Regions from separate parts of the Mesorhizobium sp. B2-4-7 genome, predicted to be linked through region 1. Evidence: predicted binding sites of a transcription regulator. Region 1 holds the regulator's gene; the other holds the start of a gene.
The links. The regulator HrcA, encoded in region 1, represses chaperone genes, less so after heat shock. The targets are predictions, from matches to a motif close to GTTAGCACTCNCNNNNNGNGAGTGCTAAC.

Region 1 (4,010 bases):
GTCCTTGAACTTGAGCCGCACCACCTTGTAGCCGGTCCTGTTGCCGCGGTTCCACGAACCGTGCAGGGCGACGAAGGCGTCGCCCCTGTATTCGGCCGGAAAACCGGATCCCGCGCGGACATTCCTGCCGTCGTAGAAGGCGATGTTGAGCGGCGCCGAATGCGCCTGCATCAGAATGTCGGGGACGGTGACCTTGCCGGCAAGGTCGGGACGCGCGCCCTTGTGGCGCGGATCCTCATTGTCGCCGATATAGTACCAGGGCCAGCCGTAGAAGGCGCCTTCCTTCACTTCGGTCGCATATTCGAAGGGCACGTTGTCGCCGAGCGCGTCGCGCTCGTTGACCACGCACCACAGCGCGCCCGCCGCCGGCTGCATGGCCATGCCCGAACAATTGCGCAAGCCGGTGGCAACGATGCGGCCATTCCTACCGTCCGGGTCGAAAGCCCTGACGTCGGCGCGGCCTTCCTCCGCGCCCCAGGTGGCGCCGAGCGGCTTCGACCTGGCCCAGGCGTCGAGCCCGCCCCGCGGTTTTTTTGCCATGTCCTGGGCGGCGTTCGAACCGGAGCCGACCGAGAGATACAGCGTCTTGCCGTCCGGCGAGAACGCGACGTCGCGGGTCCAGTGATGAGTGGCCGGAATATCGCGGACGACGGTTTCCGGCTCGCCGGAGGCCTTCAGGTCGCCATCGCGGTAGGGAAAGCGCACGATGCTGTCGCTGTTGGCGACATAGATCCACTGCGGGCTGTCCCCTGGCGGATAGAAGGCGATGCCGTAGGGCCGGTTGAGATTGCGGGCGAAGATGCCGTCCCTGACAGGTTTCGCGCTGCCCTCGCCGAGACGGTAGACGCGGATCTGGTTGGCCTCGCTGTCGGCGACGAACAGGTCGCCATTGGGCGCGACACGCACGACGCGCGGATTATCGATGCCCGACGCGATCAGTTCCGCCGAAAAACCCGCCGGCAGCCGCGGCTCGGCGCCTCGAGGCCTTTGCACCGGACCGGCGCTGTTCGAAGCGGATCTGGTGACATAGGGCCGGGGCTGGTCTTGCGGCCTGATCAGCCGGCGCACGCCCGGCTCGTCGGCACGCCAGTCACCGAATGCGGCCGCGCCCTTCAGCACCGGCTCTGCCTGCTGGGCCAATGCCGTCGCGGCGAAGAGCAAGGCAGCAGGGAGCGCCACCGCGCCGGCAAGTCGGATCATCCCAGTCTCCAGCTTCTCGCTTCTTCATGCATGTCGTTGTCCCAAGACCGAGGTCACATGCACCAAGGGAACGGGCGGGCTCGGCAGTCGTTCCGGACGACACGGGGAGTTGAAGGAATTCGGGTCAGGTATCCGCGTCGAGATCGGCGTCGAGGTTCTTTTCCAGTTCGACGAGGTCGGCCGGCAGCGGCATGCCCATGGCGCGGATTTCGCGCAGCTTCTCGCGCAATTGCTCCTGCACTTCGCGCACATCCTCAGGCTGGTTGACCATCTCCTCCAGCAGCAGGCTGATCTGGGCCTTGAACGATTCCAGCGCCATCTTTTCTCTCCTCGGCCGGCTGGATCGATCCCAGCTCTCAGCGCAGCATGCGCGATATCAGCTGCGCCGTATAGTCGACCATCGGGACAATGCGGGCATAGTTGAGCCGGGTCGGGCCGATGACTCCGAGCGCGCCGACGACGCGGGCGTCCTTGTCGCGGTAAGGCGCCACGACCAGCGACGAGCCGGAGAGCGAGAAAAGCTTGTTTTCCGAGCCGATGAAGATGCGCACGCCCGGTCCCGCCTCGGCGAGGTCGAGCAGCTGGATCAGCCCGTCCTGCGTCTCCATGTCCTCGAACAGGTGGCGCAGGAGTTCGATGTCGGCCTGGGCGGTGACGTTTTCGAGCAGATTGGCGCGGCCGCGCACGATCAGGCGCGCCGGCAGGCCGCTTTCCGCGCCGGCCCACACCGCCAGCCCTTTCTCCACCAGGTCCTGCGACAGCGTGTCGAGCGCTGCCCTTGTCTCTTCCTTGATACGCTCGACCTCCGCCCGCGCCTCGGCCAGCGTACGGCCGCGAATATGGGCGTTGAGGAAATTCGAGGCCTCGTGCAATTGCGAGACGGTGATGCCGGCCGGCAGATCGATGACCCGGTTCTCGACGTCGCCGTTCTGCGACACCATCACGGTCAGCGCCTTGGTCGGTTCGAGCTGGATGAACTCGATGTGCTTAAGGGCCACCTCGTTCTTGGCGGCCAGCACCAGGCCGGCGCCGCGCGACATGCCCGACAGCATCTGGCTGGCCTCGGTCAGCATGTGTTCCAGGGTAGCGCCCGAGCCGGAGGCTCGCACCTGCGCCTCGATGCTGCGCCGCTCCTCGTCGGAGAGGTCGCCCAGTTCCATAAAGGCGTCGACGAAGAAGCGCAGGCCGGCCTGCGTCGGCAGACGGCCGGCCGAGATGTGCGGCGCGTAGATCAGGCCGAGATGTTCGAGGTCGCTCATCACGTTGCGGATGGTGGCGGGCGACAGCGAGGACGGCAGGATGCGCGACAGGCTGCGCGATCCCACGGGCTCGCCGTCCCTCAGATAGGAATCGACGATGCGCCGGAAGATGTCGCGCGAACGCATGTCGAGCGCCTGAAGTGCGGGCGCCTGAAGTGCCGGCGTGTGAAGAGCGAGCGACTGCGAAGCGGGATCGACTGCCTTGGTCATTGCGGCCATAACCTCCGGTTCAAGGATATAGACTTCGCGGCGCTGCGCGCAACCCGGTGTCGTGTTGCGCGATCACCCCGGTGTCGCCGCGTTTGCGGCCGCCGGTCCATTTTCCTTTACGCCGTGCCCCGCATGCGTCTAAAAGCCGGCCAAGATTCAAAAAAGCTGACAAGAAAGCAGGCCGAATGCGCCCCTCCAAACGCCAGTTCGACGAAATGCGCGCCATCTCCTTCGAGCGCGGCATCTCCAAACATGCCGAAGGCTCGTGCCTGGTGAAGTTCGGCGACACGCATGTCTTGTGCACGGCAAGCCTGGAAGAAAAGGTGCCGGGCTGGATGCGCAATTCCGGGAAAGGCTGGGTGACGGCCGAATATGGCATGCTGCCGCGCTCGACAGGCGAGCGCATGCGCCGCGAGGCCTCCGCCGGCAAGCAGGGCGGGCGCACGCTGGAGATCCAGCGGCTGATCGGCCGCTCGCTGCGCGCGGTGGTCGACCTGCAGGCGCTGGGCGAGCAGCAGATCACCGTCGACTGCGACGTCATCCAGGCCGATGGCGGCACCCGCACCGCCTCCATCACGGGCGGCTGGGTGGCGCTCTACGATTGCTTGCGCTGGATGGAGGCCCGGCAGATGGTGAGCGTCGCCAAGGTGCTGAAAGACCATGTCGCGGCGATTTCCTGCGGCATCCATGACGGCCAGCCGGTCATCGACCTCGACTATATCGAGGATTCCTCGGCCGGCACCGACGCCAATTTCGTCATGACCGGCAAGGGCGGCATCGTCGAGATCCAAGGCACGGCCGAGGGCGAGCCCTTTTCGGAAGGGCAGTTCGCCGAGCTGATGGGCCTGGCCAAGAAAGGCATCCAGAGGCTGGTGAGTTTGCAGCAGATGGCGGTGGCGTAGTTTATTCATGCGGAGCCTGGGCACCCCCCTCTGCCCTGCCGGGCATCTCCCCCGCAAGGGGGGAGATCGGCTGTTGTCTTCGCCAGTAATCAGCATAGAATACCATGAGCGGGCGCTCACGCTGCCAATCTCCCCCCTTGCGGGGGAGATGGCCGGCAGGCCAGAGGGGGGTGCCTCGTGATCCCCTCTGCCATTCTTGAATCCGCTCTTTACGTCACCGACCTCGCCGCTGCCGAAGCCTTCTACACCGACATCCTCGGCCTCACTCCTCTCGGCAAGGTCGAGGGCCGCCATCTGTTCTTCCGTTGCGGAGCCGGCGTGCTGCTGGTCTTCAACGCCGAGGCGACCAGGATCCCGCCTGCGCCCGACGCGAGGCTGAAAGTGCCGCCACACGGCACATCGGGCGAAGGCCATCTCTGCTTTGCGGCGACCGCCGATG
Region 2 (4,010 bases), on a different contig from region 1:
AAGCCGAGGCGCTGCGCGGTCTCGCGGATGCGCTCGCGGGTCTCGGCGGTCATGCGGCCCTGGTCGTTGAGCGCCTTCGAGGCGGTGGCGACGCTGACGCCAGCCTCGGCCGCCACGTCACGCAAGGTGACGGGCTTGGGAAAGGCTGGCTGATCGTCCAATGCCATTGCGGCGAAAATCCCGATTGGGAAAAGGTTTTCTCTTACAGGCCGGAATGACCCGGCCAATGGCCGAGCCCGCTCGGAAATGTTTGGAAAAACCTTTTCTCAACCCAAACTAGGCCAGATCCAGAGGCTGTTCAAGAGGAAAAGTGGCTGGTCCTCCGGTGGTGCGAAGTGGCCGCCGGAGGGCGGGCTCACGGGCTCGCCGCCCGGCGAGTTCATCAGGCGAATTCCTGATCGGCAGCCGTCAGTGCTGCCCACGGCGCGAGCCGGCCAAAGCAGCAATCGGCGACATGTCTACAAACGACTCTTCGGTCTTAACGCTTGCGCAAATATTATCGGCTAGTTCGCTAGTCATGGCCTCGTGGCGGAGCGGCTACGCTGGAGACGGCAAATCTCTGAAGCCTCGGTTCGATCCCGAGGCGAGGCCTCCAAAAAATCATATGACGTAGAGCCTGCGTCGGACCATCAAGGGCGATGGGTCTTGCCAGCTTGCATTTGCGGCCTGGGCCGGACAGGTCCTCGTCTTCGTTGTGACGCTGACGCGCCGGCAAGAAGACTGCTACCCAGCCGACTTGCGCGCTTTCAGCATCTGACGATCGGGGTCACGTGGCATGCGGCCGGCGTTAAAGCAGCCTATTTGCATTTGGCATGCAGGGCACTCGCCAAAAGAGTGCTATGGAAGGGCGAGAGCTTGCCCGCTCCGACTTTCCCCGACATTCGAGGCCATTTTCGTGCGTGAACCGTCGCTGTTGCCCGTCTTTGGAAAACTTGGCGCCAAGGGACCCCGTGTCGTCGCGGTGGAACCGGTCCCGTCGGCAGGTATCGCCCCACGGCTGCGGGAGGCCCTGGCCGCCCATGGCGGCATGGTGCTGAAGCTGTCGGTCGTCGCCTGGACGATATCGGTCCTGGGCATGGTCTTCTTCATGTTGCAGGGCTGAGGCAAATGGCCAACCGCTACGCACTGCGCATGGACTTGCCCCAAAGCTGGGCCATCATCGACGTCTTCACCGGCCAGCCCGTCGTCGTCAGGCAAAGAGCGATGGTCGGCATGAGCCCGCGCGACGCCAACGCCATGGTCGATCAGATGAATGTCCGGGACGTCAAGCGCCGGGAGAAGGCGGAGCGTAAATCCTGATCCAGCGCCGTTCGCCTGTCGTCTCAGCGGAAGTCGTCGGCCGTCAGCACATACATGCTCTTGCGCGTGCGGTCATAGGCCTTTGACGCTACGTCGCGGATAACACTGCTCTCGGTGTCGAAGGTGGCGAGATAGCCGGCTTCATTGGCTGCCGTCGCCGGCTGCATCCTCGTCATGGCATCGGCGGCGACCGAGAAGGAAATCTGGAACATGCCGTCATAGCCGACGAACCGGATGCGCTTGCCGGCCTCGTCGTAGCTGCGGCTGCGGTTGGGGAAGGTCAGGCTCATGATTTTGCCTCCGTCGTTTTCTTCACCGCGCGTTTCTTCTTCGGCGTCGGGTTCAGGGCCTCGGCCACGCGGTCGGCTTCTTCCTTGGCCAGCCGCAATTGCCTCAGCCTTGCCGTCTTGATCTCCCTGGCCCTCGCTTCGGACATATATTCGGCTGTTGCCTTGTTGCGCTCCGCCGTCTTCTTCTGCTTGTCGACAAAGCGCGCTTCAGCTTTTTCCATGATCGTCTGGTTGCCGTCGGCCATCGAGGAAATCTCCCTTGAGTCTGAAATCGTGAAAATGAACTTGTCCGATAAATAGGTACTCTGCCGGGAAAATTCAAATTTTTGAAATATTTGGTCGTTTTTCCGACCCGATGAACCCAGGCGCCGAAATAATACTATGATTATTCAATATCCGCTCGGAATAAATTTTGGCACTCCTATCTATCGAGTGCCAAAGAGCCTATAGAAGGGGGCGGCCGCCTATGCCGGCCCCAGAAAGAAGTTCTCATGAAATTTCGGCCACTCCACGACCGCGTCGTCATCCGGCGCGCCGAAGGCGATATCAAATCCAAGGGCGGCATCATCATTCCCGACAATGCCAAGGAAAAGCCGCAGGAAGGCGAAGTGATCGCGGTTGGTCCCGGCGCCCGCGACGAAAACGGCGCACTTGTTCCGCTCGACGTCAAGGCCGGCGACTTGATCCTGTTCGGCAAATGGTCGGGCACGGAGGTCAAGATCGACGGCGAGGATCTTCTGATCATGAAGGAAGCCGACATCATCGGCGTTATCGAAAAGAGCATCGAAGCCAAGAAGGCCGCCTGACTGAAGCGCCGCGCCTCTGCGCGGTGACGGCTCCACTCCAAATGCGAACTGGATAAAATCATGTCTGCCAAGGAAATCAAATTCTCCACCGATGCGCGCGACCGTATGCTGCGCGGCGTCGAGATCCTCACCAATGCGGTCAAGGTCACGCTCGGCCCCAAGGGCCGCAACGTCATCATCGACAAGGCCTATGGGGCGCCGCGCATCACCAAGGACGGCGTCACCGTCGCCAAGGAAATCGAGCTTGCCGACAAGTTCGAGAACATGGGCGCGCAGATGGTGCGCGAAGTGGCCTCGAAGACCAACGACCTCGCCGGCGACGGCACCACCACTGCCACGGTGCTGGCCGCCTCGATCCTGCGCGAAGGCGCCAAGCTGGTTGCCGCCGGCATGAACCCGATGGACCTCAAGCGCGGCATCGACCAGGCCGTCGCGGCCGTCGTCGTGGAAATCAAGGCGAAGGCCAAGAAGGTCAAATCGTCGGCCGAGATCGCGCAGGTCGGCACAATCGCCGCCAATGGCGATACCAGCGTCGGCGAGATGATCGCCAAGGCGATGGACAAGGTCGGAAATGACGGCGTCATCACCGTCGAGGAAGCCAAGACCGCGAACACCGAACTCGACGTCGTCGAAGGCATGCAGTTCGACCGCGGCTATCTCTCGCCCTATTTCGTCACCAATGCCGACAAGATGCGCGCGGAGCTGGAAGAGCCCTATATTCTCATCCACGAGAAGAAGCTCGGCAATCTGCAGGCAATGCTGCCGATCCTCGAAGCGGTGGTGCAGAGCGGCAGGCCGCTGCTGATCATCTCCGAGGACGTCGAAGGCGAGGCTCTGGCGACGCTGGTCGTCAACAAGCTGCGCGGCGGCCTCAAGGTCGCGGCCGTCAAGGCGCCGGGCTTCGGCGACCGCCGCAAGGCGATGCTGGAAGACATCGCGGTGCTCACATCCGGCCAGATGATCTCCGAGGATCTCGGCATCAAGCTGGAGAACGTCACCATCGAGATGCTCGGCCGCGCCAAGCGCGTGCTGATCGAAAAGGACACCACCACGATCATCGACGGCGCCGGCACCAAGGCGACCATTCAGGCGCGTGTCGCCCAGATCAAGGGCCAGATCGAGGAAACCACCTCCGACTATGACAAGGAGAAGCTGCAGGAGCGGCTGGCCAAGCTCTCCGGCGGCGTTGCCGTCATCCGCGTCGGCGGCGCCACCGAGTCGGAAGTCAAGGAAAAGAAGGATCGCATCGACGACGCGCTGAACGCCACGCGCGCGGCGGTCGAGGAAGGCATCGTGCCGGGCGGCGGCGTGGCCCTGCTGCGTGCCAGGACGGCGCTTGCCGGCCTGAACGGCGCCAATGCCGATGTCACCGCCGGCATCTCGATCGTGCTCAGGGCACTCGAAGCGCCGCTCCGCCAGATCGCCGAGAATTCGGGCGTTGAAGGCTCCGTTGTCGTCGGCAAGCTCTCCGACAGCAAGGATCACAACCAGGGTTTCGATGCCCAGAACGAGGCGTATGTCGACATGATCAAAGCGGGCATCGTCGATCCGGCGAAAGTGGTGCGCACCGCGTTGCAGGATGCCGGCTCGATCGCCGCGCTTTTGATCACCGCCG

Region 2: the regulator HrcA is predicted to act here: its motif matches at 2,001-2,029, upstream of FJ946_RS17060 (co-chaperone GroES).

The regions. Positions count from the first base shown of each region.
Region 1 covers NZ_VFVH01000002.1:381,232-385,241, forward strand. Annotated here, with positions in the region: gene FJ946_RS08510 (sorbosone dehydrogenase family protein) at 1-1,200, opposite strand, end outside; gene FJ946_RS08515 (hypothetical protein) at 1,325-1,519, opposite strand; gene hrcA (heat-inducible transcriptional repressor HrcA) at 1,557-2,669, opposite strand; gene rph (ribonuclease PH) at 2,855-3,571, shown strand; gene FJ946_RS08535 (VOC family protein) at 3,749-4,010, shown strand, end outside.
Region 2 covers NZ_VFVH01000005.1:302,550-306,559, forward strand. Annotated here, with positions in the region: gene FJ946_RS17035 (LacI family DNA-binding transcriptional regulator) at 1-167, opposite strand, end outside; gene FJ946_RS17040 (hypothetical protein) at 896-1,102, shown strand; gene FJ946_RS17045 (hypothetical protein) at 1,108-1,299, shown strand; gene FJ946_RS17050 (DUF1488 domain-containing protein) at 1,323-1,589, opposite strand; gene FJ946_RS17055 (hypothetical protein) at 1,586-1,834, opposite strand; gene FJ946_RS17060 (co-chaperone GroES) at 2,081-2,395, shown strand; gene groL (chaperonin GroEL) at 2,456-4,010, shown strand, end outside.